One region of the Sodalis glossinidius str. 'morsitans' genome, then DNA from elsewhere that is predicted to be linked to it. Evidence: predicted binding sites of a transcription regulator. Region 1 holds the regulator's gene; each other region holds the start of a gene.
What was found. The regulator CRP, encoded in region 1, controls carbon source genes, mostly activating them, when cyclic AMP is high. The targets are predictions, from matches to a motif close to ATGTGANNNNNNTCACAT.

Region 1 (8,050 bases):
TCGAGCGGTGCGCGAAGGTGTGGCGGCAGAGGCGCATGAGCTATAGTTTAAGGAGAGTTATGAACGGATTGCTGATAATCGATAATTACGACTCATTCACCTGGAATCTTTATCAGTATTTCTGTGAACTGGGGGCGCAGGTGATGGTGCGCCGTCATGACAGTCTGGATCTCGCGGATATTGAGCGGCTGGCGCCGGCGCGTCTGGTCATCTCCCCCGGTCCGGGCAACCCGGACGAGGCGGGGATCTCCCTTACCGCTATTCGCCATTTTGCTGGCAGACTGCCGATCCTGGGGATCTGTCTGGGGCATCAGGCTATCGGGCAGGCGTTTGGCGCGCGTATCGTTCGTGCACGTCGGGTTATGCACGGTAAAACCTCCGTTATCCGGCACGATGGCCAAGGGGTGTTTGCCGGCCTGGCGCAGCCGCTGACGGTAACACGCTACCACTCGCTTATCATCGACGCCGCCAGTGTGCCGTCCTGTCTGGCGGTGACCGCCTGGAGCCAGCGTGAAGGGGAGCTGGATGAAATTATGGCCATCCGCCATCGTTCCTTGCCGCTGGAAGGTGTACAGTTTCATCCTGAAAGCATTATGAGTGAACAAGGTCATTATTTGCTGGCGAATTTCCTCAACCGTTGACATGGGTGTATTTTATTCTTTGACGGCAATGGCTCTTGACTTGAGTGTGACTTTTTATTCATATTATATGATTATATTTTCATTTCTTATCACGCCTTAGACAGAGTAAATACCTTATGAAAACAGACGATTCGGCAGTCACTCGGGAAACGTTCGATCAGGTTATTTTGCCGTTTTATGCACCCGCGCAGTTCATTCCGGTAAAAGGAGCCGGCAGCCGGGTTTGGGATCAGCAGGGCAAAGAATACGTCGATTTCTCCGGCGGTATCGCGGTTACCGCGCTGGGGCACTGTCATCCGGCGCTGGTGGCGGCGTTGAAAACGCAGGGGGAAACGTTGTGGCATACCAGCAACGTTTTTACTAACGAACCGGCGCTGCGCCTGGCGCGTAAGCTTATTTATGCAACCTTTGCCGATCGCTTATTCTTCGCCAATTCCGGCGGCGAGGCGAACGAGGCGGCGTTTAAACTGGCGCGCCATTACGCCATTACGCCATTACCCGCCACAGTCCGTACAAGACCAAAATCATTGCGTTTCATAATGCCTTCCATGGCCGCACGCTGTTTACCGTGTCGGTGGGAGGACAGCCCAAGTATTCGGACGGGTTTGGGCCGAAACCGGCGGATATCGTCCATGTGCCGTTCAACGATCTCGACGCGGTGAAAGCCGTCATTGATGATCACACCTGCTCTATCGTCCTTGAGCCGATACAGGGGGAAGGGGGCATTACCCCGGCGACGCCGGCGTTTTTACAAGGCGTGCGTGAATTATGCGATAAGCATCAGGCGCTGCTGGTGATGGATGAAGTGCAATGCGGCATGGGCCGCAGTGGCAAATTGTTCACCTATATGCATTACGGCGTGCAGCCGGATATCCTTACCGCCGCCAAAGCACTGGGCGGCGGTTTCCCCATTAGCGCGATGTTGACCACCGAAGACATTGCTTCTGTCATGGCGGTCGGCACCCACGGCACGACTTACGGCGGCAACCCGCTGGCCTGTGCGGTGGCGGAAGCCGCGCTGGACGTCATTAACTTGCCTGAGGTGCTGGCCGGTATCAATGAGCGTCATGAGCGTTTCATTCAGGCTTTGCATGACATTAACGCAAAGCATCATGTTTTCACCCAGGTGCGCGGCATGGGGCTGCTGTTGGGCGCGGAGTTGGCGCCGGGCTTTCAGGGACGGGCACGGGATTTCCTGCATGCCGCCGCGCTGGAAGGGGTCATGATCCTCAACGCCGGCCCCGATGTGATTCGCTTCGCTCCCTCGCTGGTGGTGGCGTTTGACGATATCGCCGAGGGGCTGGCGCGTTTTGAGAAAGCCGTGGCGCACGTCACCCGCTCGGCTTGACTGCCGTCGAAGGTTCCCCGCCTGCGGCGTATCGCGCAAGCCAAAACCCGTGCTGGGGCCGCTGCGGCCAGGCTACCGACGAAATGGTGTGCATCACGCCCAGATGGAACAAAATGCGCCGTAAATGGCGCTCCATCAGCGTTACCGCCTGATCCTGTGGTCCGTCGGTATTAAAATTTCCCGGGTTCTCGGTGCTCGGGCCGTCATATTCCAGCCGCTGCTGACAGCTTTGCAGCGCCACCTCGCAGGAGGCCAGATAATCGGCCGCAAGCGTAGCGGTCAGCATATAGTGATCGCGCGCCAGCGTGGTCATGGCGTTGATATATTCCACAATAAACTGACTGTGGGTGACCCACAGGCGCATATCGCTCAGGTACCGGGAGTTAAACCCTAGCTCCTGCATAGCCTGGCTTAGGGAAGTGAACAGGGCATTATGCGCCTGATTGACCCGCATGCGGGCATAGGCCAACGCCGGCGCGGTGGGGTCAGGTTGCAGCAGCAACCGTAGCGCTTCCTGATCGCGCTCCAGCGCCTGGTGGGCGTTTTTGCGCAGCAGACCGCTCTGCCATTGCGGCCACAGCCATAGCGTGCCGCCAAACGCCAGCATACAGCCAATCAAGGTATCGACCAGCCGCGGCAGCAGGAAATGCGCGCCGTTTAACGACAGCAGTTGCAGGGTATACACGGTCACTAGCGTCATGCCGGTCATCGCCAGACCGTAATTTTTACGCAGCACCAAATAGCCGGCAAGCGTCACCAGCAGCATGCCGGTCAGGATAACGCCATCGCCCATCTGCAACTGGAGCGTCCCCGTGGCGATGACCAAGCACGCCAGGGTGCCCAGCGCCCGATGCTGAATGCGCACCCGGGTAGCGTTATAGCCATTCTGGCTGACAAACATGATAGTCATCAAGATCCAATAGGGTTTCGGTAGGTTGAACACCAGGCCCAGACTACTGCCGACAGCCAGCATAAGGCCTAGGCGGGCGGCATTACGCAGCGCCATGGATTTAAGGGAACAATAAATTTTCAGCGCCGGCCAGAACGGCAAACGCTGCTGGTTATCCGCCATCACATCACGACGATAAAGAGGACGTTGGGAGCGCAACAGGCGGTAGATGCGGCTGAAATGGAAATAGCAGAACTGGCCTACCGGATTATCCGGATTGGTGGCGGGCGATCTTTTCCAGCGCCGACAGGCCGGCATCGGCAGAAAAACGGTCAGGCGGGCGATGATAAAGAATATCGTCCGCCAAGACGCGCAGCCGGGCGGCGGCGACACGCGCGTTATAGCGCAATACCCGCCTCGGCGTGGCTTTGCTGCACCAGCTTTTGCACTTCGTCCGGCTGGTGCAGGTTCACCGCGATATGCTCTTGTAAATCCAGCGCAACCTGGAAGGCGCGTAGCAGTTTCTTGTACTGGGTGAGATGGTTAGCGGAGAGCATATGCAACTGCTGATACACTTGCGATATCTGGTCGATAACTTTCTGCTGGCGGGCAAACAGCGGCGGCAGCGCGCTGTCGGGATCGGTATGCTGAGTCAGCAGGCTGTATTTTGCTTCAATATAATCCGCTAGCTCTCGGTACAGCAAACTGAGCGCTTCGCGCATCGGCTGCTCTTGCCACAGCCGGAACCACAGCGCGTTGAACAGCCCATACCAGGCGGGGTCCCCGCACATAGAGCAGCGGTGGCAGCCAGAGCGGCACATTGCCGGTCAGTCCCAGGGTAAATACCGCAGCGATAAGCGATGCCGGCAGCAGGAGGCCATGCAGCGGACTGATTTCGCCGCTGACGCCGAACAGGAGCGCCAGGCCCAACATGACAAACGGCAGCGGGGCGCCGTGCGCCAACAGCAACTGGATAAATATACTGCTCAGGGCAAACAGCGAGCCGCCGACGGCCAGCCGTTTAAAGAAACGCTTATGGAGCTGATCCAGGCCGGCGATGTTACAGCAGGCGGGCACCAGAGAGAACAGCAGCCCCTGTTGCAGACTGTTGAACATTAGGCCGATAGCGACCGGCAGGCACAGGACTATCGTTTGCCTCAGGGCATAATTTACTTCGGGGTGATAAATGAGTCTGCGCCACATAAGTCAACTAAAGGGGCGTGGCCGTCCTGACCATGCCCGTGGTGAGAGAGATTAGCGGGTACCGTAAACGACAATGGTTTTTCCGTGGGCGGAGATGAGATTCTGATCCTCAAGCATTTTCAAAATACGGCCGACCGTTTCCCGTGAACAGCCGACAATCTGGCCGATTTCCTGCCGGGTAATTTTGATTTGCATACCGTCCGGATGGGTCATGGCGTCCGGCTGCTTGGCCAGGTTCAGCAATGTTTGCGCGATTCGCCCGGTCACATCCAGGAAGGCCAGGTTGCCGACTTTCTCTGAGGTTACCTGAAGGCGGCTGGCCATTTGTGAAGACAGACGCATCAAGATGTCGGGATTCACCTGGATCAACTGGCGAAATTTCTTATAGGAGATTTCCGCCACTTCACAGGCCGTTTTCGCCCGCACCCAGGCGCTGCGCTCCTGCCCTTCTTCAAACAACCCCAGCTCGCCGATAAAATCGCCCTGATTAAGATAGGAAAGGATCATCTCCTTACCCTCTTCATCCTTGATAAGCACCGCGACGGAGCCTTTGACGATGTAGTAGAGCGTTTCAGCCTTTTCACCCTGGTGAATCAACGTACTCTTCGATGGATACTTATGAATATGGCAATGAGACAGGAACCATTCGAGAGTCGGGTCTGTTTGCGGTTTGCCAAGAACCATTCGCTGTTATCCTCTTTTGTCATCGCTGTCCTGTGTCAGGAGCAACGTATTCCCTGTAATGTAAGGTGTTATTATGATGTCATTCCGTTCATAAACGGAACCTATAAAGGGAACTTATCAGGTCCAATGTTGGTGACGTTTCGATCGCTCTCTTGCTCTTTCACTGTCAGTGAGTTCGATCCTGCCTTGTTTTTAGCATAGCTTTGAGAGGCTGTCTTGTATTGTCTCGCTTCAGCATGATGCATCTGCGGTTACATTGCCAGTTTGCCGGCAAAAAGGTAGTCTTTCATAAAGAATTTTATCAGGAGTTAACGCTATGCAAGCGCGAGTGAAGTGGGTGGAAGGGCTGTCATTTATCGGCGAATCCGCCTCGGGCCATCAGATTATCATGGATGGCAACAGCGGCGAAAAGGCCCCCAGCCCGATGGAAATGCTGCTGATGTCCGCCGGCGGCTGTAGCGCTATTGACGTGGTATCGATTCTGCAAAAGGGCCGCGCCGACGTGCGCGACTGCGAGGTCAAACTGACGTCGACCCGCCGCGAAGAAGCGCCGCGCCTGTTTACCCATATTAATCTGCATTTCGTTGTCACCGGCCGCGACCTGACGGACAAGATCGTGGAGCGGGCGGTCGCGCTTTCGGCGGAAAAGTACTGTTCGGTATCGCTGATGTTGGGCAAAGCCGCCACTATTACGCACAGCTTCGAGGTGCGTAATCTCGACTGAGAACAGGGATTGGCGTCGCCTGCAACGGGGACGCCATCGTTGCCCTTTAGCGAATTCGTTTTCCTTCCAGCAATTGTTTGACCAGCGGCGCCATAATCAATTCCATTGCCAGACCCATTTTGCCACCCGGCACCACCAGCGTGTTGATGTTGGAAATAAACCATCCCTGCAGCATGGCCAATAAATAGGGAAAGTCGATGTCGTCCAGGTCGCGGAAGTGAATGACGACAAAACTTTCGTACAATGACGGAATCGCTTTAGCTGCAAAGGGATTGGATGTGTCCACCGTCGGCACCCGCTGAAAGTTGATATGGGTACGGGAAAATTGCGGCGTGATAAAATTGATGTAATCTTCCATGGAGCGCACCACGGAATCCATAACGGCTTCGTGTGAATGACCACGTTCATTAGTATCGCGCACCAATTTTTGGATCCACTCCAGGTTGACTATCGGCACCACGCCCACCAGCAAATCCACATGGCGCGCAACATCATTTTGTTCGGTCACGACGCCGCCGTGCAGCCCTTCGTAAAAGAGAACATCGGTCGGCTCCGGCAGTGGCTGCCAGGGGGTAAAGGTACCAAGTACCTGATTATAGGGAACCGCTTCGCCATAGGTATGCAAGTATTTACGCGCTTGTCCGCGCCCGCTTTCCCCATAATGGTAAAACGTTCTCTCCAGTAGGTCGAAGTTATTCGCATCCGGGCCGAAATAACTCACGTGCCGGCCTAAATCACGCGCTTTACGAATAGCCAGATCCATTTCCGGCCGGGTGAAGTGGTGAAAGCTGTCGCCTTCCAGCTCCGCGGCGCGGATAGTTAATTGCTGAAAGATTTTGCGAAAAGCCAGGCTGGTGGTGGTACCGGCGCCGCTGGAGCCGGTGACCCTAATAATGTTGATAACCTCTGTCAAATGACGTGCGGTCGGGCGCAGGTTATCGTTATCACGTTTGGCACCGCAGGGCCACCGCGAGGCTTGCTCGTTTCCGCCGTGCGTTAGCCGGGAGCGGGGTTGACCGCACCGGCGGCGCCGCTAATAGGGACGATATTGGCCGCGCGGCATAATGTTAATGCTTTCATGCAGTTCCGACCACACCAGCACCGCTTCGCCGGATTGCACCTGGCGTAACACATCCGCGACCTTTTGCTGCAGGCTTTTTTCCTGTAAGCCATAATCCGTGCCTTCGCGCAGCACAAACGATTCGATCAAATTATACAGCGTGGTGGGATCAATCTGTTGCCAGGGAATGATCATGATCGGTATTTCTCCAGTGGTTGGCGGGCCGGCGGCGCGACGAAAATTCACCGACAATTCGCTTGTCGAATCGGCACCGCGCTGTTAATTTCATAAACGTCATTGCCGGGAGCAATAGTGCGGGATATATGGAGCTGGGTCTGTTTTTATCGATGCTGGGTTTTCTCTGGGTTGCCGCTATCACTCCCGGTCCAAATAATATGCTGCTTACCGCCTCGGCCGCCCATTTCGGCTTTTGGCGTTCCATGCCGCTGATGCTCGGCATGCAGTGCATGCTGCTGCTGGCCTGCGGCGTCGGTAGCCTCATCACGCTCTATCCCGCCCTGCATTCTACGCTAAAAGTGGCCGGCAGCCTCTACTTGCTGTGGCTTTGTTGGAAAATCGCGACCGCCGTTTATGAAAAGCTGGATACCGATACGGCGCCGCTGCAGCCGGTGCCATTTTATCAGGGCGGCCTGCTACAGTTTCTCAATCCGAAGGCGTGGCTGATGGCCCTGGGCGCGGTGGCCAGCTTTAGCCTGGCCGGGGAAGCGTACGCGGGTTCGGTGATGGCGATAAGCATCGGTATCGCCGCCGTCAATATTGTCTCGGGCGCCATCTGGCTGGCCTTTGGCACGGTGATTGGCCGCTGCTGAAAAGCCGGCGTGCCTGGACGCTATTCAATCTGGCCATGGGGCTGCTGACCGCCGCCTGTGTCGTGCTGATTTGGCGTTAAGCGCGGTCTGCGCGTTACCCCTCTGGCCCCGCGCGAGGTTTGCTCGCTACTTTCAGGCGCTGCGCACGGTGCGTGCGCTGCCACTGAAGCGCTCTGCCTATCGTCGCTTTGGTGTTGAGTGCGGCTACTCTGCGTCGAACGCCTTTGTCAGCGCCTCCAATTGTTCCTGCGCTTCCAGCCAGCCCAGCTCTGCCTCCTCCAGCGCCGATTTGAGTTTACCTTGTCGCTGCAGGCAGTCGTTTAGCTCGCTTTTGCGCGCGTTGTCGTACAGTGTGCTGTCGCCAAGCTGGCCTTCGACCTCGGCCAGTTCCGCCCCCAGCGAAGCCAGTTGTTGCTCATAGCGACCGATGGCCTGACGCAGCGGTTGGGTCTCTTTGCGGAATTCCGCCTCGCGCCGTTTCTGATCTTTGCGCGTCTGTGCCGTGTTCACGGTGGCAGGTGGGGCGTCCGTATCGTTATTTTGCCCGCGCGGCCGCTGTTGTTCCGCCAGCCACTGCTGATAATCCTCCAGATCGCCATCGAAGGGCGCGACCTGACTATCATGCACCAGATAAAATTCGTCAGTGGTGGAACGCAGCAGATGGCGATCGT
Region 2 (8,050 bases), 900 kb from region 1:
ACCGGCGTCCGGGCGCTGCAAGATGCGGCAGGTTTCATCCACAGCCTGCTGGGCAAAGCTATGCGCCTGCGCGTCGTGCCCGAATTAACCTTTGCCTACGATAATTCGCTGGTGGAAGGCATGCGCATGTCTAATCTGGTCAGCCAGGTGGTGCAAAATGATCGCCTACGCCGGAGCGCAAGCCCGGTGGATAAGACGGATAGAGAGGATAAGGAAGACTGATGGGCCGCCCAAGTCGCCGTGGCCGTGATATTGACGGCATCGTCCTGCTGGATAAACCGCTCGGGCTATCGTCCAACGACCTGTTGCAAAAGGTCAAACGGTTGTTTCGCGCCAACAAAGCCGGGCATACCGGTGCGCTGGATCCGCTGGCGACCGGCATGTTGCCCGTCTGCCTCGGCGAGGCGACCAAGTTTTCCCAGCATTTGCTGGATGCCGATAAACGCTATCGGGTCATTGCCCGGCTCGGCGAACGCACCGATACCTCCGACGCCGAGGGTCAGACGGTCAGCGTCCGTCCGGTATCGCTGGATAAGACACGCCTTGAGGCGGCGCTGGATCACTTTCGCGGTGAAAGCAGCCAGGTGCCGTCGATGTTTTCCGCGCTGAAGCATCAGGGGCGTCCGCTGTACGAGTACGCCCGCAAAGGCATCACGGTAGAGCGTGAGGCGCGCCCTATCCACGTCTACGATTTGCAGTTACATCGCTGGGATTTGACGAAGGTGGAACTGGAAATTCATTGTTCCAAAGGCACCTACATCCGCACCATTATCGATGATTTGGGTGAACGTCTAGGCTGCGGCGCGCACGTCATGGCGCTGCGTCGGCTGGCGGTTGCCCGCTACCCCATCGAGCGTATGGTAACGCTTGCGGCGCTACAGGCCATTGCCGCCGACGCGCCGCCGGACACACTGGCGCAGCTGGACGCGCTGCTGTTGCCGATGGACAGCGCGGTGGCGGATATGCCGTTGGTCAATTTGCCGTCCGATCTCGCCGCGCGGTTGCGCCTTGGGCAAACGGTAGCGGTTACAGCGCAACCGCAGGCTGGTTTGGTACGCCTGACAGAAGGGGACGCCGGACGCTTTTTCGGCATCGGCGAAATCGCTGCACCGGGCCGGCTGACGCCGCGCCGCCTGATAGCGGAACCGCGTGCCTGATCATGTAATCGCCTTGCGATCGGCACGGGCTGAGAGTAGAATAGCGCGGCTTATGAAGCGGGTGGCTGAATTAGAGATCGGCGCCCATCTATTTCACAATCATTTTGGAGTGTTATAATGTCTCTAAGTGTTGAAGCGAAAGCGAAAATTGTTTCTGATTTCGGCAGTGATGCCAAAGACAGCGGTTCCACTGAAGTTCAGGTTGCTCTTTTAACCGCTCAGATTAGCCATTTGCAGGGCCATTTTGCGGAACACAAAAAAGATCACCACAGCCGCCGTGGTCTGCTGCGTATGGTTTCACAGCGTCGTAAGCTGCTCGACTACCTGAAGGGCAAAGATGTGGCGCGTTACACCAGCCTTATCGAACGCCTGGGTCTGCGTCGCTAAGCCAGACAGTTTCAGGAGAAAGGGGCCACATAAGGCCCCTTTCTTCTAGGCAGCGCTCATCCCGGGGCCGGTCTCGTCCGCATGGCGATGAACGCTAAGTAGATTCTTCCATTGCTGAGGTTCGCGCGGCTAATGAGAGGCTTTATCCGTTGGGATAAGGATTGTCATTAGTCGCGAGGATGCGATGAGAAGGTGTTAGTCAACGGTGGGCGGTCTGATTGAAAGCGCCGCGCACTTTGAAAAAGGAAATCATTTTGCTAAATCCGATTGTTCGCAAGTTTCAATACGGCCAGCATACCTTCACGCTGGAAACTGGTATGATGGCCCGTCAGGCGACTGCCGCAGTCATGGCAAGCATGGACGACACGGCGGTATTTGTGACCGTCGTGGGCGCCAAACAAGCAAAAACGGGACAGAGCTTCTTCCCGCTGACCGTCAACTATCAGGAGCGGACCTACGCCGCAGGCCGTTTCCCGGGCGGGTTTTTCCGCCGCGAAGGTCGTCCGAGCGAAGGCGAAACGCTGATTTCGCGCCTGATTGACCGTCCTATCCGTCCGCTGTTCCCGGAAGGTTTCCTGAACGAAGTGCATGTTATCGCCACCGTGGTCTCGGTTAACCCGCAGGTCAGCCCCGATATCGTGGCGATGATTGGCGCTTCCGCCGCGCTGAGCCTGTCCGGTATTCCGTTCAGCGGCCCTATCGGCGCCGCACGCGTTGGCTACATTAATGACCAGTATGTGCTGAACCCGACTCAGGCCGAACTGGCCACAAGCCGTCTGGATCTGGTCGTTGCCGGTACCCAGAACGCCGTGCTGATGGTGGAATCCGAAGCGCAGCTGCTGAGCGAAGATCAGATGCTGGGCGCCGTGGTCTACGGCCACGATCAGCAGCAGATCGTGATCGATAACATTAATCAGCTGGTGGCTGAAGCCGGCAAGCCGAAATGGCAGTGGCAGGCACAGGACGTTAACGCCGGCCTGCAGGCGCGGGTCGCCGAGCTGGCGGAGTCCCGTCTGGGCGACTCCTATCGCATCACCGAAAAACAAGAGCGCTATGCCGCGGTTGACGCTATCAAGGCCGATGTCGTTGAAGCCTTGACGGGGCAGGATGAGACGCTGGACGTAGGTGAGATCAAGGACATCCTGGGCGCGCTTGAGAAAAGCGTAGTGCGTAGCCGTGTGCTGCGTGGCGAACCACGTATTGATGGACGTGAAAAAGACATGATTCGCGGCCTGGACGTACGCACCGGCGTATTGCCGCGTACCCACGGGTCGGCGCTGTTCACCCGCGGTGAAACCCAGGCGCTGGTCACCGCCACTCTGGGCACCGAGCGCGACGCACAGAATATTGATGAATTGACGGGTGAACGGACAGACCGTTTCCTTCTACACTATAATTTCCCTCCGTACTGCGTAGGTGAAACCGGCATGGTGGGGTCGCCGAAGCGTCGCGAAATCGGCCACGGTCGTCTGGCGAAGCGCGGTGTTCTGGCGGTGATGCCAAACGCCAGCGAATTCCCGTATACCGTGCGCGTAGTATCAGAAATCACCGAGTCGAACGGCTCCTCTTCCATGGCTTCTGTGTGCGGCGCGTCGCTGGCGCTGATGGACGCGGGGGTGCCTATCAAGGCGGCCGTCGCCGGTATCGCCATGGGTCTGGTGAAAGAAGGCGACAACTTTGTCGTGCTATCCGATATTCTGGGTGATGAAGATCATCTGGGCGATATGGATTTCAAAGTTGCCGGCAGCCGTGAAGGCGTAACCGCGCTGCAGATGGACATCAAAATTGAAGGCATCACCCACGAAATCATGCAGGTGGCGCTGAATCAGGCCAAGGGTGCGCGTATGCATATCCTGGGCGTGATGGAGCGGGCGATCAGCTCGCCGCGCGGCAATATTTCCGAATTCGCGCCGCGTATCCATACTATTAAAATCAGTTCCGATAAGATAAAGGATGTGATTGGTAAAGGCGGCTCGGTTATCCGCGCGTTGACGGAAGAAACTGGCACGACGATCGAAATCGAAGATGACGGCACCGTCAAAGTGGCGGCCACCGACGGCGATAAAGCCCGTCACGCCATCCGTCGCATCGAAGAGATCACCGCCGAAATCGAAGTGGGCCGCATTTACAATGGTAAAGTGACCCGCATCGTGGATTTCGGCGCCTTCTTTGCCATCGGTGGTGGCAAAGAAGGGCTGGTGCATATCTCCCAGATTGCCGATAAGCGTGTAGAGAAAGTGGCTGATTATCTGGAGCTGGGCCAGGAAGTGCCGGTTAAGGTCCTGGAAGTGGACCGTCAGGGTCGCGTTCGCCTGAGTATTAAGGAAGCCAGTGCCCCCAGCCAGGACGCCGTGGTGCCTGAAGCAGAATAGCCTTAAACTGTTGGCGCATTTAACAGCTCCTTGCCCCGGTGGGGAGCTGTTCGTATCACAAGGGCGGGACGCCTTGTGTTAAGCCGATGGGAGACAGGACGTTCATCCAATGTTTTTCTTCGGGAGTGGGAAATGAGGCCTTACTTGCGCTGGTGGTTCGTTGCAATGGCGTTAATGCTGGCAGGATGCAGCAACAGTGATTGGCGGAGTAAAGATAGCGTTCTGGCCGTCCCTTTGCAGCCGACGCTACAGCAAGAAGTCATCCTGGCGCGTATGGAACAAATACTGGCGAGCCGGGCCCTTACCGATGATGAACGAGCACAGCTATTATATGAGCGCGGAGTGCTGTATGATAGCCTTGGTCTGAGAGCGCTGGCGCGCAATGATTTTTCACAGGCGCTGGCAATCCGACCTGATATGCCGAAAGTTTTCAATTATCTTGGCATATACTTAACGCAGGCGGGTAATTATGATGCCGCCTATGAAGCGTTTGATTCTGTACTAGAGCTTGATCCAACTTACAACTACGCGTATTTAAACCGTGGCATCGCCCTGTATTATGGCGGCCGCTACCGTTTAGCGCAGGATGATCTGCAGGCGTTTTATCGCGACGGCCCAAACGATCCCTTCCGCTCGCTGTGGCTTTTCCTGGTCGAGAAAAAAATCGACGACGGGAAGGCACTTAACGCGCTGCAAAGCCGTTATGTGAGGGCGAATAAAGGGCAATGGGGATGGAATATTGTCGAGTTCTACCTGGGGGACATTAGCGAATCGATGCTGATGGCGCGCCTCAAGGCGGACGCAACGGATAACACTTCGCTCGCCGAGCATCTCAGTGAAACTGACTTCTATTTAGGTAAACACTACCTGAGTCTGGGGGAGAAGAACGCCGCTTCGGCGCTGTTCAAACTGACGGTTGCTAACAACGTGCATAACTTTGTTGAGCACCGCTATGCATTGTTGGAATTGGTGCTTTTGGGCCAAGTGCAAGACGACCTATCAGAATCGGACCAGCAATAGCTGACGAACAAAACTTAAGCAGCCTGCATTCTCTTTGTTTCACCTGCGAGGGTGAGGGCTTGTTTTTTTCGTTATAAATCCAATTTGAGCCGGTTCACACTTTTGATGAAAATGAATGAAAATTTTCACGACGAGGTATGTAGACTGGCCGCCATTAAGAAATGAGGCACGTGTACATGTCTGAAGTAGAAACCTCTTTTGCCGATCTGGGGCTGAAAGCTCCTATCCTTAACGCACTGACCGATCTCGGTTATGAAAAGCCGTCGCCCATCCAGTCTGCCTGTATTCCGCACCTGCTGGCCGGCCGTGACGTATTGGGGATGGCGCAGACTGGCAGCGGTAAAACCGCGGCCTTTTCCCTGCCGCTGTTGCACAATATCAAACCTGAACTGGCCGCGCCGCAGGTGCTGGTTCTGGCACCGACCCGCGAACTGGCGGTACAGGTAGGAGAAGCCTGTGCCGATTTCGCCAAGCATATGAAAGGCGTCAACGTGGTCGCCCTGTACGGTGGTCAGCGTTATGACGTGCAATTACGCGCTCTGCGCCAGGGACCGCAGGTCGTGGTCGGCACGCCGGGCCGTCTACTGGATCATCTGAAACGCGGTACGCTGGATTTGTCCAATTTGAGCGGACTGGTGCTGGACGAAGCCGATGAAATGCTGCGCATGGGCTTTATCGAAGACGTCGAAAACATTCTGGCGCAGGTGCCGGCGGAGCATCAAACCGCGCTGTTCTCCGCCACCATGCCGGAAGCGATTCGCCGCATCACTCGCCGGTTCATGAATGAACCGCAGGAGGTGCGCATTCAGTCCAGCGTGACCACCCGTCCTGATATCAGCCAGAGCTACTGGACGGTTCAGGGTATGCGCAAGAACGAAGCGCTGGTGCGTTTCCTGGAAGCGGAAGATTTCGACGCCGCCATTATCTTTGTGCGCACCAAAAACGCGACGCTGGAAGTGGCCGAAGCGCTTGAGCTTAGCGGTTACAACAGCGCTGCCCTGAACGGCGACATGAACCAGGCGCTGCGTGAGCAGACGCTGGATCGCCTGAAGGATGGCCGTCTGGATATTCTGATTGCCACCGACGTCGCCGCCCGCGGCCTGGACGTTGATCGCATCAGCCTGGTGGTAAATTACGATATTCCGATGGATTCCGAATCCTACGTGCACCGTATCGGCCGTACCGGTCGTGCCGGCCGCGCTGGCCGGGCGCTGTTGTTCGTGGAAAACCGCGAGCGCCGTCTGCTGCGCAATATTGAGCGCATCATGAAGCTGACCATCCCGGAAGTAGACCTGCCGACCGCCGAAGTGCTGAGCACCCGTCGCCTGGCCAAGTTTGCCGCCAAGGTACAAAACCAGCTGGAAAGCAGCGATCTTGATATGTACCGCGCGCTGCTGGCGAAATTGCAGCCGGCGGAAGAGCTTGATATAGAAACGCTAGCCGCGGCACTGTTGAAAATGGCCCAGGGCGAACGTCCGCTGATCCTGTCGCCGGATTCGGTGATTGAACGCCGTCCGCGCCGCGAGTTCTGCGAGCGTGACGAGCGCCGGGAGGGTGGCGAGCGTCCGCCGCGCCGTGAACGTCGTGATGTGGGCGAAATGGATCTCTACCGTATCGAGGTGGGCCGTGATGATGGGGTGGAAGTCCGTCACATCGTCGGCGCGATCGCCAACGAAGGGGATATCAGCAGCCGCTATATCGGCAATATTAAATTATTCGCCTCGCACTCGACCATAGAACTGCCGAAAGGCATGCCGGGTGAAATGCTGTCTCACTTCACTCGTACGCGTATTCTCAACAAGCCGATGAATATGCAGTTTGTCGGTGAAGCGCAGTCGCGCGGCGGCGAACGTCGCGGCGGCCTGGGCACCGGTCGTGGCAACTACAGCGGTGAACGCCGCGATGGCGGCCGCCGCAGCTTCAGCGATCGTCGTGAGGGCGCTGGCGCCGGAGAACGCCGTTTCAGCCGTGACGGTCAGCGTGCGCCGCGCCGCGATGGCGACAGCGCCCCAGCCGGCCGCCGTCGTTTCGGTGGTGATGCATAACGCTGTGCTTTACCGGGCGGCATGTCACCTGCGTGTGCCGGATCGACGGATGCTGGCAGCGTCCCCGGTATGTGCCGAGTGCGTGGGTTCGCGGCGTCCCCGGCATTTGCCGGTTGGCGGCGTCCTCGGCATGTACCGCGCCGCCTGAGCTCGCCGGACTCAGTCTGACAGGTGCTCCCGCACCGACATGGCGATTTTAAAGGAGCGCAGGCGCGCCTGATGATCAAAAATCTGACCGTTAACCATCAGCGCTCGTCGGCGCCGGTGTCTTTCACCAATGCTTGAAGTCCGCTTTTAACCTGCTCAGCATCGCCGACGACTGATAGCCGCAGGGCCTGTTCCACGCCATAATGCTCACCCGGCGACCATAGCACCTCGATATCACTCACCGGCTGCGGCGGGCCCGGCCGGCTGCGGCGCAGGTTGATGCATTGCTGCTGCATCGAGGTGAACAAGAAACGGGCGTCGCGCTCGCTGTCGGCGGCGATCACATTGATGCATACCATGGCATAAGGCTCCGCCAGGGTGCGCGACGGTTTGAAATGCTCGCGGTACAGGCTCAGTGCCTGCCACAACATGTCCGGCGCAAAATGCGAAGCAAAGGCGAAGGGCAGGCCCATCGCCGCCGCCAATTGCTCACTGTAAAGGCTTGAGCCAAGCAGCCAAATCGGAACCTGCAGCCCCTGGCCCGGCACCGTCTGCACCGGTTGGCCCGGTTTCACATCGTCGAAGTAGCCGATTAATTCCTGTACATCATGTGGGAAATTATCCACTTCATTAGCAAGATGGCGGCGTAGCGCCAGCATGGTGCGCTGATCGGTACCCGGCGCGCGACCCAGTCTCAAATCTACCCAGCCGGGGTAGAGCGTCTCCAGGGTGCCGAATTGTTCGGCAATCACCAGCGGCGAGTGGTTGGGCAGCATGACGCCGCCGGAGCCGACGCGCAAGGTCGTGGTGCTGCCGGCAATATGCCCCAGCAATACCGAGGTGGCGGTGCTGGCGATGCCGGTCATATTGTGATGTTCCGCCATCCAATAGCGATGGTAGCCCCATTGCTCGGCGTGGCGCG
Region 3 (8,050 bases), 730 kb from region 1:
AGTGGCTGTGCATCGCAATGCAAAGGGGGGTGACCAAAAGCGGGTGCGCCGCCTGAATCACCTGCTTGCCAGTGGTTTGGCGAAAGACATCTGCAAACTGATAAAAACTACTTGCGCCGCCCACCAAATAGATCACTTCCGCCGGATAATGCGCCAGCCATCCGGCCACCAGATGGACCATTTTTTCCGCCACCGGGCGAACTATGGCGAAGACCTGTTCTTCATGTTCGGGCGCTTTCTTCATCTCTTCCGCTTCGGCAAAAGAGATACCCAGCGCCCCGGCTAGTACCAGCGTCATATGGTTGCCGCCGGTAGGCTCGTCAGCGCTGAAGATGACGTCACCCTCACGCAGAATGCTTATTCCGGTGGTGCCGCCCCCGACATCAACGACCGCACCGCCACGTATGTTTAGCGCCCGGGCTGCTGCCACTGGTTCATCTACGATCTCAGTCACCTCAAATCCGGCAGCCTCCACCATGTTGATAATCACTTTGGTATTGCCAGGGAGGATACCAGGCGGAATAGCGGTTGCCGCATGGGTTAGTGTTCTGTTTAGCCGTTCCTCCAGCGTCGCCTTCAGGCCGCTGATCACCCGGCTGGCCGTGAGAAAATCCACCACTACGCCATCTTTTACTGCGCGGGAAGGATGGCTGATACCGGCTACCGGGTTGTCCTCTTCATCCAGCACGACTAATGCGATATTTGCCGTACCCGGATCGACACCCACTTTCAATGCGCCCTGGCAGGGCCGGCAGTCACCGCTTCTGACCTTTTCTGCCAGGTCCTGTAAACGCAGGGTCCCAGGGCTGTCAGCCATAATGGCATTCCGTCAGAACGCGCTTAACGCAATCGCCATTGCGTAGGCTAAAACCATTGGCCTCTTCCACGTCGATATGCATTTCCAGAACGGCATCGGCGCTTACGCGCACGACAACATGGCTCAAAATGCCGCCACTATGGCCATCAATACGAACATCGATCTCCATTCCGTCGCGCAGACCGTAGTGTTCCGCTTCGGCGGGTAATATATGGATGTGTCGCCAGGCTATGATTGCGCCACCCGTTTTGGTGACGCGTCCTCGTGGACCGATGATGTCAATGCCTGGTGAGTCCTGCAGATCACCTGACATTCTGACAGGAGCTTTCATGCCCAGAACAAAGCCATCGGAAACAGAAATTTCAATTTGGGTGGCGCTGCGCAGCGGGCCGAGCACGCGCACTTTGGTTAATTCACCTTTGGGGCTGCGCAGGGTCACGGTCTCTTCGGCGGAAACTGGCCAGGCTGCTTTACCGCTTTCATGCGGGTGAGGGTGGAACCGTAGCCGAATAGGGCGTCCATGTCTTCCCGACTTAAATGCACATGGCGATTGGAAATACCGACGGGAATTTCCAGTGTCTGCGGTCTCGGTGGTTCCGGGCGACTAAACAGGCTGTCGTGGGTCGCGAGTTCCTAAATAATTTGTTGGGTAATCCTTTCGGCTTGCTACTGGTTGTAATTCATAACGTCAACGACCTGAAAATGATGAAGGGAGCAATATCCAGAATATATTGCCCTGCGTTGGGCTTTTTGCCGTCACATAGGACTTTTTTGACCGCCCGGTGAGCAAAGGACAAACCTGTCCAGATCTACCCGGCAATTTGTGTCAGTAGCAGATCCACATCTGCGGCGGTAGGCTGACAAGGATTTGACGCGGTGCAGCCATCGGCTAACATGGCGCTGATTAGCGACTGGCGCAAGGACTCGAAATCGGAGAGATCTTTACCCAGCTCACGTAACGGGAATGCCAAAACGTTGATTAATCTTTCTGATACGGTTTATCAGTGCATTCAGGGTGTGTTTTTGTGTGCCGGTCTGAATACCCATGATGGCGGCACATTTCAGGTAACGTGGTAGCGCATGCGGGGCATGGCGAGCATTCCAGTCAATAACGAGGGACAGCAACATGGCGTTAATTTTGCCATGGGGTATATACAACATACCGCCGATGGCGTGTGCCATGCCGTGCACCAGCCCCAGTCCAGCAGAGTTAAACGCCATTCCGGCCATGCAGGATGCATTGTGCATATGCGCGCGGGCCTGAATGTCTTTCTCATCCTGGAAAATATCGTGCAAGTATTGCCAGGTTAGCGCAATCGCTTTTTCCGCCAGTGCGTCGCTAAAATCATTTGCGCCGGAGGAGACCAAAGCTTCAATCGCATGTGTCAGTACATCCATACCGGTATCGACCGCGACCTGAAGAGGAACCGATAACACCAGATGCGGATCCAGGATGGCGTAATCGGGAACCAGTTCCTCGGCAATCAGGGGATATTTTCGGCCATTTTGCGGATCGGAAATAATGGCATAGGAGGTGACCTCTGAGCAGGACCCGCTGGTGGTGGGGATGGCAATAAGAACTATCGTATGGTCGGGGAAAGGTTGTGCACAGGCAGGATTATGTTGTTGTTGTGTCAGGTGACTGACAAAAAAATACAGGGTGAGGGAAAAGAGGGCAGAAAAAGCCTCGCTGGCGACCAGGCGGGTAATAACTTTCGGGGCGTGAGTCGAATAACCGACACGTTGTAATGAACGCGCTGTGGGCCAACCAAATGCATGAAAATCCATGCCTTTGATTTATGCTGTTGCGCCTTGTTTGCGCCGACAACGTATAGGGTAAGCATTAGCAGCAGACCGCCAAAAATGGCCCATGGGGGTAAGTTCGCCATGGGGGATGACGGGGCGTGTGGCATAGGGTTGAACAAGTAAGTGAATGGATAGGTGAGTGAGTGTTTCTAATGCGTTAGCCAAATGGGACAAAAAAATCCACGCCAGTGCGTGGATTTCAGTGGTTTTCATGAGACGGCATCCAACTTCATGAGACAATAAAGTTGATTTAGACGTTGAACAGGAAATTCATCACGTCGCCGTCTTTCACCACATATTCTTTTCCTTCGGAACGCATTTTGCCGGCCTCTTTCGCGCCTTGCTCCCCTTTATAGGTAATGAAATCGGCAAAGGAAATGGTCTGGGCGCGGATAAATCCTTTTTCAAAGTCGGTGTGGATTTTCCCGGCCGCCTGCGGCGCGGTGGCGCCGACCGGGATGGTCCAGGCGCGCACTTCTTTGACCCCGGCGGTAAAATAGGTCTGCAAATTGAGAAGCTCATAGCCGGCGCGAATGACGCGATTCAGGCCCGGCTCTTCAAGCCCCAGCTCCGCCATAAATTCTTCGCGCTCTTCTTCATCGAGCTCGGCGATATCGGATTCCACCGCGGCACAGACCGCGACCACCACCGACCCTTCAGCCGCAGCAATGGCGCGCACCTCATCTAGATAAGGATTATTCTCGAAACCGTCTTCGTTGACGTTGGCAATGTACATCGTGGGTTTCAGCGTCAAGAAGCTTAGATAGCGAATGGCGCTTTTCTCTTCGACAGACAAGTCAAGCGTGCGTAGCATGCCGGCATTGCTCAGGTGGTGCATGCATTTTTCCAGCGCCGACAGCTCCAGTTTGGCATCTTTATCGCCACCCTTAGCCCGTTTTTGCACCCGGTGGATGGCGCGCTCGCACGCCTCCAGGTCGGACAAGGCCAGCTCGGTATTGATGACATCAATATCTTCCGCCGGACAGACTTTCCCCGCCACATGAATGATATTGTCGTTTTCAAAGCAGCGCACGACATGGCCGATGGCCTCGGTCTCACGGATGTTGGTCAGGAACTGGTTGCCCAGACCTTCCCCTTTAGACGCGCCTTTCACCAGTCCGGCGATATCGACAAACTCCATGGTCGTCGGCACGGTACGTTGCGGCTTGACGATCTCCGCCAATTGATCCATGCGCGCGTCGGGCATCGGCACCACACCGGTATTCGGCTCAATGGTACAAAACGGGAAGTTGGCTGTTTCGATGCCCGCCTTGGTCAGCGCATTAAACAAAGTGGATTTGCCCACGTTGGGCAACCCGACGATACCGCATTTGAAACCCATGGTAATTTCACCTTAAATAGCTATATTATCAGCCGGTTAACTGCCATTGCCGGCATGAGATCATTCTAAACATTCATTATACACAGAATCCGGCCATTACTTGACGCCCGGTGTTTAACCGGGGCGATAGGCATGCAGGCGATTCATGGCCTTCACGGCATCCTGGGTCACGAGGATCTCCGTGCAGCGTACCGCTTCGTCAATGGCGCTATCTATTAGCTGGCGTTCTGCTGTGGGCGGTTTGCCAAGCACGAAGCCCACGACTTGATTTTTGTCCCCCGGATGGCTGATGCCGATACGCAGGCGGTGAAACTGGGGATTGTTGCCCAGGCGGCTGATGATGTCTTTCAGACCGTTATGGCCGCCATGGCCTCCCCCCAGCTTCAGCCGGGCGCTGCCGGGCAACAGATCCAGTTCATCGTGTGCGACCAGAATGTCCTCCGGCGCGATGCGGTAAAACGTGGCCATCGCCGCCACCGCTTTCCCGCTAAGATTCATAAAGGTCGTGGGCACCAACAGGCGGACATCCTGGCCGCCGAGGGTCAGCCGGCCGGTATAGCCGTAGAATTTACTTTCTTCTTTCAGCGTCTGCCGGTAGCGCTCCGCCAGTAACTCAACATACCAGGCGCCGGCGTTGTGGCGGGTGGCGGCGTACTCAGCGCCGGGATTGGCCAGGCCTACAATTAATTTGATCTTCACGTCTTGTCTTACTCTCATCGGGCGGTTTGCGTGTTAGTTTACTCTGCCCGGGCAAAACAATTCAAATCCACGGCAGGGCCGTGTCGGTGCGGTTTGCGTCGATTTGTGTGATTTATTGAAAGGTCTGTGATCGTCACCACAAGGTGAGAAATTTACTCTGGCTATACTTTAAGCAGTACAAGGATTGACGCCGGGCAGGGCGTCAGAACGAACATTCAGGAGGTGTAGCATAAGACGTAAATCAGCAATGCTGGTCGGCAATGACCTCATGGGCGCAGGCATGGTACTGATGGTTGCCAGTATCGCCGTATCGGTACTGAACCAGTTGCCCCAGATCACTATGCTTGCACTGATGGCCAACGGCGGCATTATGGGCATTTTTGTCGGCGCACTGTTGTGGCGCGCGTATGAGCGGTCACGAGGAAATTTCGGATCGCTACTGGTGGCATCGCCGTTTTGACGCGCGTTGCCGAAAAAACCAGAATGCCCGCTACCATTAACGCGTAGCCCGATCCCGCCCAGACGGGCAATGCAAGGCTGACATAAGACGTGCGGCTGGGACAGGGTATGGTCAAAATCGTACGCACCGCCGTGCCTAGAGCAGGGAGGGATCCCCGGCTGCTGCGGTTATACCGTTAGCCTTACCGGCAATGGCTTTAAGACTAAATCGCACAGTGGCTACAAGCTTATGCGAATCCCCTGGTGGGAGATAAACAGACTGTGCTTTTTGGGCAAACCGCGGTGATATTTCCGGGCGCCGTCTGACCAGCGCGGGCGCCCCTGTATGATCAGTGCTCAAACATGGCCGAGATGGATTCTTCATTGCTAATGCGGCGAATCGCCTCCGCTAGCATCCCGGACAGCGTCAGCGTACGCACGTTGGGCAGCGCCTTGATGGCCGGATCCAGCGGGATAGTATCGCAGACGATCACTTCATCTATGACCGAATTCTTGATGTTCTCATAGGCATTGCCCGAAAAAATCGGGTGCGTGGCGTAGGCAAATACCCGCTTGGCGCCGCGTTCCTTCAGCGCTTCGGCGGCTTTGCACAAGGTACCGCCGGTATCGATCATATCATCCACCAGCACGCAGTCGCGACCCGCCACGTCGCCGATAATATGCATAACCTGAGACACGTTGGCGCGCGGGCGGCGCTTGTCGATAATCGCCATGTCGGTATCGTTAAGTAGCTTGGCTATTGCACGTGCGCGCACGACGCCGCCGATATCGGGGGAAACGACGATCGGATTTTCCAAATCCTGCTGCAGCATATCTTCCAGCAGGATCGGGCTGCCGAACACGTTGTCCACCGGCACGTCGAAGAAGCCCTGAATCTGTTCAGCATGCAGGTCGACTGTCAGCACGCGGTCAACGCCGACGCTTGACAGAAAATCGGCCACGACTTTGGCGGTAATCGGAACGCGGGCGGAACGGACGCGGCGATCCTGACGCGCATAGCCAAAGTATGGGATAACGGCGGTGATACGACCGGCGGAAGCCCGGCGCAGCGCATCAACCATGACCACCAGTTCCATCAGGTTGTCATTGGTGGGCGCGCAGGTGGACTGAATGATGAAAATATCGCCACCGCGAACGTTTTCATTGATTTGCACACTGACTTCACCGTCGCTGAAACGGCCGACGGCGGCATTGCCGAGACTAGTATATAAACGGTTGGCAATACGTTGCGCCAGTTCCGGGGTAGCGTTTCCAGCAAAAAGCTTCATATCGGGCACGAGAAGAACCTCAGGCTTGCGTCCAGAGAAGGTATTGCGCCAGCCTGACGCCGGGGAAGGCGGCGGCGCCATTCGGGGCAATGCCATACGGGTAATGCATCAGGCCACCGTCAGGCGGCTCATTGCGCCCCTGACAACGCGCGGTGCAGCGGGGAAACGTTAACGCCTCGGGCCACAAAACCGCGCATCCATGCCGGGGCCTGCGATAAAACCTGACGGGCGGCGGCCTCGGTATCGAATTCGGCAAATACACAAGCGCCTGTGCCAGTCAGTCGTGACGGCGCGTATTCTAACAGCCATGAAAGATGCTGTTCAACCGCGGAAAAATGTTTTCTTGCGATCGGCTCACAATCATTATGAAAAGGCGCGGTCATGAGCTGGGCTAGTGAGCGCTGCGGTGCGTCTCTATTAAGCTCAGGATCGCCGAAAATGCGTGGCGTGGCAATACTGACCGGCGGCACGGCGACCAGATACCATTTTTCCGCCGGGGCAGCCGGCGTGAGGCGCTCGCCGATGCCTTCGGCAAACGCCGCCTCGCCGCGCACAAATACCGGTACATCGGCGCCGAGCGACAGTCCTAACTGCGCCAGAGTGGCCACATCCAGCCCGCAGAGCCACTGGGCATTAAGCGCTACCAGCACGGTGGCGGCGTCGGAAGATCCTCCCCCGAGACCCCCACCCATCGGCAGGACTTTCTCCAACTGAATATCTGCTCCCGGCGCCGCGGGGTCACCCGCTGCAAAACAGTGGCGCTGCAAAAGCCTTGCGGCGCGCACGATAAGGTTGTCTTGTTCCGCTACGCCCGCGATCGGGTTCATCAGGCGAATGCGGCCGTCGGCGGTGGGCGTGATGGTCAGCGTGTCGCCATAATCCAGAAACTGGAATAGCGTTTGCAGCAAATGATAGCCATCGGCGCGTCGGCCGGTGATATATAAAAACAGATTAAGTTTGGCCGGGGCCGGCCACTGGCGTGTCATTACAGGCTCCAGCTATCCATTTTCAATTTGATGCGATTGTCGCCCTGGCGCAACTTCAGATTCGACGGCAGCGCCGGGACGGTATCGTCGTGATAGCCTTGATAGGTCACGGTCCAGAGCTGCCCGTTGTGGCTATAATTCAGGGTATGCAGATAGCCGCGGGAATCCAGGGTAAAATCGGTGGCATCGCCTGGCAGGCCGAGCATCCATTGGCGCAGGTCGTTGAGCGGGATAGACATGCCGGCCAGCTTCTGGATCATCACCTCGGGATCATCGCTGACATAGCGTTTGCCCTGATTGTTGACAAGCTGGGCCACGCCAGGCTGAACATTCAGATCCATCTCGGTGCTGCCGAGCGGGTTGGTCAAAATCAGCCGGTAGCGATCGGCGCTGGTCTGCTGCCAATTGAAGAGGGCGTAAACTTTCTGCTGGCTGGAAAGATAGGCGAAGGCGCCGCGGGTCTGGTAACGGCCGAGTGCGGAGAGCGACTGCTGGTGGGCGCGCCATTCCGGCGACGTCTGGCTTTTGGCCGGGCCGGAAGGCGTATGGACACTACAGGCTGCCAGCAGCAGACTGGCCAGCGGCAGCAAACGGAAAACGGCGTAATTACGCTCATGCATGACTTCAACTTCCTTCAATATCGCGGGATGATTGGCTTTCTTTCACGCTAGCG
Region 4 (8,050 bases), 1.7 Mb from region 1:
GACGCGGCCCTGACCAAGGCGTTTGGCTGGAACAAGCGCGACAAGGCGTTTAATGGCATCAGTATTTATGATTATCAGCCGGTGACGTCGACGCAACAGGGCGGTCAGATCGCCGTTATTTTCGCCAATGGCGCCATCATCGATGGTCCGGAAACGCCAGGATCGGTCGGGGGCGACACTACCGCCGACCAAATCCGCGATGCGCGCATGGATCCCGACATCAAGGCCATTGTCTTCCGGGTCAACAGCCCAGGCGGCAGCGTTACTGCCTCCGAGGTCATTCGTTCCGAGCTGGCCGCCGCGCGCGCCGCAGGTAAACCGGTGGTGATTTCTATGGGCGGTATAGCGGCGTCAGGCGGTTATTGGGTGTCCACTCCCGCCAATTACATCATCGCCAGCGCCAGCACCTTGACCGGGTCGATCGGCATCTTCGGGGTGGTTAATACCGTTGAGAACTCCCTCGACAGCATCGGCGTGCACACCGATGGAGTTGCCACTTCGCCGCTGGCGGATGTGTCGCTGACCAAAACGCTGCCGGCGGAATTCTCGCAGATGATGCAACTTAGCGTAGAAAACGGTTATCGCAACTTTATCACTCTGGTCGCGCAATCCCGCCACAAAACCCCAGAGGAGATAGACAAAATCGGCCAGGGCCATGTCTGGATTGGCAGCGATGCGGTTCAAAACGGGCTGGTCGATCGAGTGGGTGATTTCGACGATGCCGTCAGTAAAGCCGCTGAACTAGCGCAGTTGAAGCAATACCAATTGAACTGGTATCTGGATGATCCGGGCCTGTGGAATTTACTGTTCACGCAGACCAGCGCCTCGGTGTATGCCTTACTGCCGCAGCTTATCCAGTCCTGGCTGCCGGCGCCGGTCACCCAAGTGGTGGACAGGTTGAAGATGGATGCCGGCCTGGGCTTTAACTGGAACGATCCGCAAAATCGTTACGCCTTTTGCCTTTCCTGCGAGCAAATCTTGCGCTAGGGCGTTACCTGCGACCGTCCTGGTGCCCCGGACGCCGGGCCACCTGAAACAACGCCCCGCCGAGGCGATATGACTGTCGAGGCTGCCCTGACCAAGCTACATTTTTTACTTAGCCAGGCGTTGTCGGATCTGGCTATTCGCCGTCTTATGTAACAAGATCTGCGCGGTGAATTAAGTCACTTCGATGAATCTGGAGAAGGCCATGGCCAGAGCATTATTTTTAGTTGATTTACAACAGGATTCCTGCACCGGGGGGGGAGATGGTGATCGCCGTGGCCAATGCGTCGCTGGCGCTGTGCGTCCGGTGCGGGATACCCGTCGTTGCCAGCCAGGACTGGCACCCGCAGGATCATGGCAGCTTTGCCGTTAACGCCGGACAACAGATCAATACCCTTGGCACACTGGACGATCTGGCGCAAATCTGGTGGCCGGTTCACTGCGTGCAGAATACCGCGGGCGCGGCAGATTGACCGGCTGACCGTGATGGGACTGGCCACGGATTATTGTGTTAAATACAGCGTACTGGATGCGCTGCACTTAGGCTATGGCACCGAAGTGCTTACCGATGGCTGCCGGGGGGTCAACCTGCAACCGCAGGATGCGGGAGATGACGCGCCGCGGCGCCGAATTACTGACGCTGGATGCCTTTACGGCGCGTCTCACCGATGAGCTATATGCCTAACCCGTGGGCCGTACGCCTCGTTTGTTCCGCGCTTCATGCGCGTTCAAGATAGCAAGCCGCGCAAGTAATCCTAGACGCCGCCGGCAGCGTTGATCCCCGCTGAGCCGCCTCTGGCCGACTGCGGCGCGTTACACCTACCGGTTAGCTTGGCAAGGCTTAGACGGTGGCTGAGCCTCCTGCTCGGGGAAACGTCACCGGGGTTTAAGCACCTCGACGGTGGCGCTCTTCAATTCTTCCAGCAGGGCGCGCTTGCTCTTCATGGTAATCTGGCCGTCGGTACCAATACTCATGTGTTCAGGGTGGCTGTTATGGCGCGATTGCCACAGCATTACCATCTGCAAACAGTTGGCTTTCTGTTCCGGCGTCAACGCCATCCCATCGGGCCATTTGCCCAATTCCACGGCGGTCATCAACCGCTGATAAATTTCCGGCGTCATTGTCGCCAGTAGCGCTTCAACATCCATTACCGCACCCTTACTGTGGAATAATTAGCTGAATCGATAAATCTTAAGTTTCAGCCGGCGATTTCTTCACCGTTTTCCCCGTCCCGAAAACGCAGTGAGGCACTGTTGACGCAAAAGCGCGCCCCTGTCGGCTGCGGCCCGTCGGGAAATACATGTCCCAGGTGGGCATCACAGTTGCCGCAGCAGATTTCCACCCGCTGCATGCCGTGGCTATCATCATCGAGGTAGCGGATCGACTCGTCGCTCACCGGCTCATAAAAACTCGGCCAGCCGCAGCCGGAATCATATTTCGTTTCGGAATAGAATAGCGGCGCATGACATACCAGGCAATGGTACTGCCCAGTTCGCTTATTTTCCAACAGATTACCGCTGTAGGGCGGCTCGGTGCCCCGTTGTTGAGTGACATAACGCTGCATCTCGGTCATTGCTTCATCGGGTAATCTGGGGGGAGTATTATTGGCCATTGTTACGCTTCTCGGGCGATGGGTAGGTATGCTTTTTAGTACTACTATTATAACAAATAATTAACAACGCGGCAGGCAATTTTGGCGTAAACTCTACAAAGACACATTGTCGCCGCAGAAGTGTGATATCAATCACATATTGCAACCTGTCGCCGTTTATATTGGACCCTGCCATCCCCATATAGAAGATAACTGTGTTGAGTCAGTTGCGTACATATCGTGCGCTGAGCGGGGTCCGGATTGATTTGCCGCAACTATTGACACGATTCTGCTTGACGCTGCGCGAGGTTTTTGTAAATTTACAAGTAACCTTTTATTCATTATTAAATAGCTGGTGGAATATATGACTATCAAAGTAGGTATCAACGGTTTTGGCCGTATCGGCCGTATTGTTTTCCGTGCTGCGCAGGAACGTAACGACATCGAAATCGTTGCCATCAACGACCTGCTGGATGCTGATTATATGGCCTACATGCTGAAGTACGACTCGACCCACGGTCGCTTCAACGGTACCGTCGCCGTAGAGAACGGTCATCTGGTGGTCAACGGTAAAACCATCCGTTGTACCGCTGAGAAGGATCCGGCTAACCTGAAATGGGGTGACGTCGGCGTAGACGTTGTCGCTGAAGCCACCGGCATCTTCCTGACCGACGAAACGGCGCGTAAGCACATCACCGCCAGCGCCAAGAAAGTGGTACTGACCGGCCCGTCAAAAGATAACACGCCGATGTTTGTCATGGGCGTTAACCACAAAGCCTATGATGGCCAGGATATCATTTCCAACGCCTCCTGTACCACCAACTGCCTGGCGCCGCTGGCCAAAGTCATCAATGACAACTTCGGTATCGTTGAAGCCCTGATGACCACCGTTCACGCCACCACAGCTACTCAGAAAACCGTTGACGGCCCGTCCCACAAGGACTGGCGCGGCGGCCGCGGCGCATCCCAGAACATCATCCCCTCCTCTACCGGCGCGGCTAAAGCCGTGGGTAAAGTGATTCCCGAGCTGAACGGTAAACTGACCGGTATGTCCTTCCGCGTACCGACGCCGAACGTTTCAGTGGTCGACCTGACCGCGCGTCTGGAAAAACAGGCTTCCTATGAAGACATCTGCGCCGCCATCAAAAAAGCCGCCGAAGGCGAGCTGAAAGGCGTGATGGGCTACACCGATGAAGACGTGGTGTCCACCGATTTCAACGGTGAAAAGCTGACCTCCGTATTCGATGCCAAAGCAGGTATCGCGCTGAACGACAAATTTGTCAAACTGGTAGCCTGGTACGATAACGAAACGGGCTATTCCAATAAAGTGTTGGATCTGATCTCCCATATCGCCAACAAATAAGCGTGGTGACCAGATGACGAAAGGGCGGCAGCGATGTCGCCCTTTTTCTTTTACTCAGGAGGTATATCATGTCCGACTCTCTTCTTGCCTTGCCCGTCAAGCAAACGCTGTCGCCGTCGTTAACACTGCGCCAGCAGGATCAGTTGCTGCTGGTGGCGGTGGACCATCCGCAGGTGCGGGCGGCGATCACGTTGCAGGGGGCGCATCTTATCGCCTGGCAGCCCACCGGCGAGCAACCGGTGCTATGGTTAAGCGAGAAAAGCGCTTTTCAGGAAGGCCTGGCTATACGCGGTGGCGTGCCCATTTGCTGGCCCTGGTTTGGCAAGATCGCTACCCCGAATCATGGCTTCGCCCGTATTCTACCGTGGGAACTGAGCGATCACAGCGAGGACGGCCAACAGGTACAACTGACCTTTACCCTGCGCGATAGCACCCTGACCGAACCCTTTTTCCCCCACCCGTTCACGCTTAAAGCCCATTTTACGCTCGGGCAGACCTGCAGTATCGAACTGGTGGCCGAGGGTGAGTATCAGGCAACGGCCGCGCTGCACAGCTATTTCACCGTGGGAGCCATCGGCGATATCCACGTCAGCGGCCTCGGCGCCAACTTTATCGATAAGGTCAACGGCGCCTTGCCTGCCCAGCAACAGGGAGATTTGACCTTTTCCGGCGAAGTGGACCGCGTTTACACCGCGCCGGCGGAAACCAGCCTGATTCATGATCCGGTGCTGGGGCGGGTGATTGAAGTCCACCATCAGCATCATAGCGACGTCGTGTCCTGGAACTGTGGGCAATCGCTGTCGCAATCGATCGGCGATTTGGCTGATGACAGTTACCTGAGCTATGTGTGTGTGGAGACGGCGCGGGTCAATGCACCGCTTATCAGCACCTCCGCCACGCCGGCGCGCTTAAGGCAAACGCTGCGTCTGCGTAAGTCCTGAGCCGGCGCAAGCGGTAACCCGCAACAACGGGAGCGCGGCGCCCACGCCTTGCAACGCTGGCAGGAAGCTTAACCGCTAACGCGGCGCCGCGGTCGCGCCTAATTCCGCGGCAATGCTCTGCACGGCATCGTGGTGCAACAGCCCCTTGCGTAATTTGCCGGCCTGCACCAGCGGGCAATAGGCTACCACCGGCAGTTGGCGCTGGCGGCACCAGGGCAGCAGATCATATTCAATCCCCCACGAGGCAAGATGATACAGCACCTGGTCGGTCGTGCACGCTTCACCGCCCGGCACCGCCTCAAGCTCTTCCAGACCGGCGACATCGAGATTGGAGACGCCCCAGCGCAGGATTTTCCCGTCTTGCTGCAATCGAGCCATCGCTTCAACGGTCTGCGCCAGTGGGATCCCGCCGCGCCAATGGAGTAGATACAAATCCAGATGATCGGTTTGCAGCCGGCGAAGACTGTTTTCACAGGCGGTGACGGCTTTTTGCCCGCCGGCATTTTGCGGATACACCTTCGACACCAAAAACACCTCGTCGCGACGACCGGCGATTGCCTACCCTACTACCCGCTCCGAGCCGCCGTCGCCATACATTTCGGCGGTATCGATAAGCGTTAAACCTTCATCCAGGCCGCAGCGCAGCGCGCGCACCTCCTGTGCAATATCGCTGTTTCGCTCGCCCATATAACATGTTCCCTGACCGATGGCGGGCACGCTGTGCTCATCGGGAAATCGAATGTCGCTGGCGCTCAAAGTCCCCTCCTCAAGAAAATAGCATTAACCGTTTGCACAGCCTATGTGCAAACGGGTAGCATGCGCCCCATTTTAGTGTATATCATGCACCATCAAAAGCTGTAGGTGGTATCCACCCCGATAAGACCGATGGATTGTCTATCGGTCATCGGGCTATCTTTCGCTTCATCGCTCAGAAGCAAATATCGCGCCATCACGTAAGTGTGCCAACTCTGGGTAATGGCGTAATTCACGATCAGCTCCACATAGGGTGACCAGCCATCGTCGGCATGATACTCACGAAGACCACTGCGGCGCGATTCGTTGCGGTTCACGCCATAATAACAGTTGTTCTGGTCTTTGCTCGCCCACATGGCGCCACGCCCGGCAACAGGGTAAACCAGCCCTGCTGGATAGGGTACAGATAGGATAAATCGGCGGTGAAGCCATCGCTATTATCCAGCACATCGCCCAAATATTCCGCGCTCACTACCCCCCAATCCGCGGTATGGTTATAGCGCAGACCGGCCATGACCGTGGAGCGGCGTTTGTCCAGTGCTTTCATATCGTCATAATCATTTTTACTGGGTCGGAAATGCCAGAGCGCATAGACTGCCGTCACCGATAACTGGTTCTAAGTCGTCGGCCACGGCGGCAACCGGCGACAACAACCCTGCGGCTAAAACGAGGTTAAGCGGTTTAAGAGAATGCGTTTTCACGAATGTATGTTTCCCGTTAAGTAAAAATATGCGCATACTGTAGATATAAGATAAATGGTCGCGCGCGTAACCTACATTGGTTCATTTACAGAAATATATAATAACAAAATATTAAATCTATATATGTCCTTTACATATCTTGCGCAATGCGCAGCAGACCGCGTGAGACGGGGTGTACCCGATGAAACGTAAACTGAGTCATTGAAATCTCTTCAAAAAAAGGGTTGGCTACCATGACATTTGACGGATGCCAACTAAACTTTCTTGTAGAGAAGGATTAATCTGAGTTCAGTAGCATTAAAGTGCGAACAAGTTGGCATAGTGGTTGCTGTACTCAGTGAGCATCTTTTTTTCGGGAGCGGTTCTAGTATTATCTCTTAGCTCCCTTTTAACCTGTGCTAAACGTAAGGACGGGCATCGCTATGAATATATTTGACTATTACCGTCAGCGCTACGAAGCTGCAAAGGACGAAGAGTTCACTCTGCAGGAATTCCTCACGATATGTCACCAGGACCGCAGCGCGTTTGCCAACGCCGCTGAACGGCTGCTGATGGCCATCGGAGATCCTGTGATGATCGACACTGCTCAGGAACCTCCGCTCTCCCGCCTGTTTTCCAACCGTGTGATTGCCCGCTATCCGGCCTTTGAGGAATTCTACGGTATGGAAGAGGCCATCGAACAAATCGTTTCTTATCTGAAACATGCGGCTCAGGGATTGGAAGAGAAGAAGCAAATCCTTTACCTGCTCGGTCCGGTGGGCGGTGGGAAGTCGTCGCTGGCTGAACGCCTGAAATCGCTCATGCAGCGGGTGCCCATCTATGTACTCAGCGCCAACGGTGAGCGCAGCCCGGTCAACGACCATCCGTTATGCTTGTTCAACCCGCAGGAGGATGCGCATATTCTTGAAAAAGAATACGGTATTCCCCGGCGCTATCTCGGCACCATCATGTCGCCCTGGGCCGCCAAGCGGCTGCATGAGTTCGGCGGCGATATTACCCGCTTTAAAGTCGTCAAGGTCTGGCCGTCGATTCTGGAGCAGATCGCTATCGCCAAAACCGAGCCCGGCGATGAAAATAATCAGGACATTTCCGCACTGGTCGGCAAAGTGGACATCCGTAAATTGGAAGACCACGCACAGAACGACCCCGACGCCTACGGCTACTCCGGCGCGCTGTGCCGCGCCAACCAGGGGGTAATGGAATTTGTCGAGATGTTCAAGGCGCCAATCAAGGTATTGCACCCGCTGCTGACCGCCACGCAGGAGGGCAATTATAACGGTACCGAAGGCATCTCAGCCCTGCCGTTCAACGGCATTATCCTGGCGCACTCCAACGAATCGGAGTGGGTGCAGTTCCGTAACAATAAAAATAATGAGGCATTCCTTGACCGCGTGTATATCGTCAAGGTCCCTTATTGCCTGCGGGTTTCGCAGGAAATGAAGATCTACAGCAAGCTGCTCAGCCACAGTGAATTGTCGGAATCGCCCTGCGCGCCGGGCACTTTGGAAACGCTGGCGCGCTTCTCTATTCTGTCGCGACTGAAGGAGCCGGAAAACTCCAGCATCTACTCGAAAATGCGCGTGTACGACGGTGAAAGCCTGAAAGATACCGATCCAAAAGCGAAATCCTATCAGGAATATCGCGACTACGCCGGGGTCGATGAAGGGATGAACGGCCTGTCCACGCGCTTTGCCTTCAAGATCCTGTCGCGGGTAT

Region 2: the regulator CRP is predicted to act here: its motif matches at 5,019-5,036, upstream of yrbN (protein YrbN).
Region 3: the regulator CRP is predicted to act here: its motif matches at 4,789-4,806, upstream of pth (aminoacyl-tRNA hydrolase).
Region 4: the regulator CRP is predicted to act here: its motif matches at 2,718-2,735, upstream of msrB (peptide-methionine (R)-S-oxide reductase MsrB).

The regions. Positions count from the first base shown of each region.
Region 1 covers NC_007712.1:3,947,616-3,955,665, reverse strand. The annotation lists gene SGP1_RS20980 (aminodeoxychorismate synthase component II) at 60-641, shown strand; partial or broken gene argD (bifunctional acetylornithine/succinyldiaminopimelate transaminase) at 758-1,989, shown strand; gene SGP1_RS36880 (FUSC family protein) at 1,973-2,890, opposite strand; gene SGP1_RS36875 (FUSC family membrane protein) at 3,277-3,600, opposite strand; gene SGP1_RS36870 (FUSC family membrane protein) at 3,551-4,081, opposite strand; gene crp (cAMP-activated global transcriptional regulator CRP) at 4,133-4,765, opposite strand; gene SGP1_RS20960 (OsmC family protein) at 5,082-5,489, shown strand; gene SGP1_RS20955 (phosphoribulokinase) at 5,536-6,402, opposite strand; gene SGP1_RS20950 (YheU family protein) at 6,523-6,744, opposite strand; partial or broken gene SGP1_RS20945 (LysE family translocator) at 6,873-7,459, shown strand; gene SGP1_RS20940 (ABC transporter ATP-binding protein) at 7,584-8,050, opposite strand, start outside.
Region 2 covers NC_007712.1:676,814-684,863, forward strand. The annotation lists gene rbfA (30S ribosome-binding factor RbfA) at 1-222, shown strand, start outside; gene truB (tRNA pseudouridine(55) synthase TruB) at 222-1,157, shown strand; gene rpsO (30S ribosomal protein S15) at 1,275-1,544, shown strand; gene pnp (polyribonucleotide nucleotidyltransferase) at 1,799-3,916, shown strand; gene nlpI (lipoprotein NlpI) at 4,049-4,936, shown strand; gene yrbN (protein YrbN) at 5,048-5,101, shown strand; gene SGP1_RS03580 (DEAD/DEAH family ATP-dependent RNA helicase) at 5,113-6,981, shown strand; partial or broken gene SGP1_RS03585 (luciferase-like monooxygenase) at 7,141-8,050, opposite strand, start outside.
Region 3 covers NC_007712.1:3,214,259-3,222,308, reverse strand. The annotation lists gene eutJ (ethanolamine utilization protein EutJ) at 1-817, opposite strand, end outside; partial or broken gene pduL (phosphate propanoyltransferase) at 810-1,429, opposite strand; gene SGP1_RS17140 (iron-containing alcohol dehydrogenase) at 1,769-2,605, opposite strand; gene ychF (redox-regulated ATPase YchF) at 2,874-3,965, opposite strand; gene pth (aminoacyl-tRNA hydrolase) at 4,080-4,682, opposite strand; partial or broken gene ychH (stress-induced protein YchH) at 4,894-5,164, shown strand; gene prs (ribose-phosphate diphosphokinase) at 5,453-6,400, opposite strand; gene ispE (4-(cytidine 5'-diphospho)-2-C-methyl-D-erythritol kinase) at 6,520-7,377, opposite strand; gene lolB (lipoprotein insertase outer membrane protein LolB) at 7,377-7,997, opposite strand.
Region 4 covers NC_007712.1:2,236,369-2,244,418, reverse strand. The annotation lists gene sppA (signal peptide peptidase SppA) at 1-987, shown strand, start outside; partial or broken gene SGP1_RS25640 (isochorismatase family protein) at 1,190-1,656, shown strand; gene SGP1_RS11860 (YeaC family protein) at 1,861-2,133, opposite strand; gene msrB (peptide-methionine (R)-S-oxide reductase MsrB) at 2,184-2,597, opposite strand; gene gapA (glyceraldehyde-3-phosphate dehydrogenase) at 2,941-3,939, shown strand; gene SGP1_RS11845 (D-hexose-6-phosphate mutarotase) at 4,008-4,880, shown strand; partial or broken gene SGP1_RS11840 (aldo/keto reductase) at 4,956-5,636, opposite strand; partial or broken gene SGP1_RS33420 (MipA/OmpV family protein) at 5,729-6,180, opposite strand; gene SGP1_RS11830 (PrkA family serine protein kinase) at 6,757-8,050, shown strand, end outside.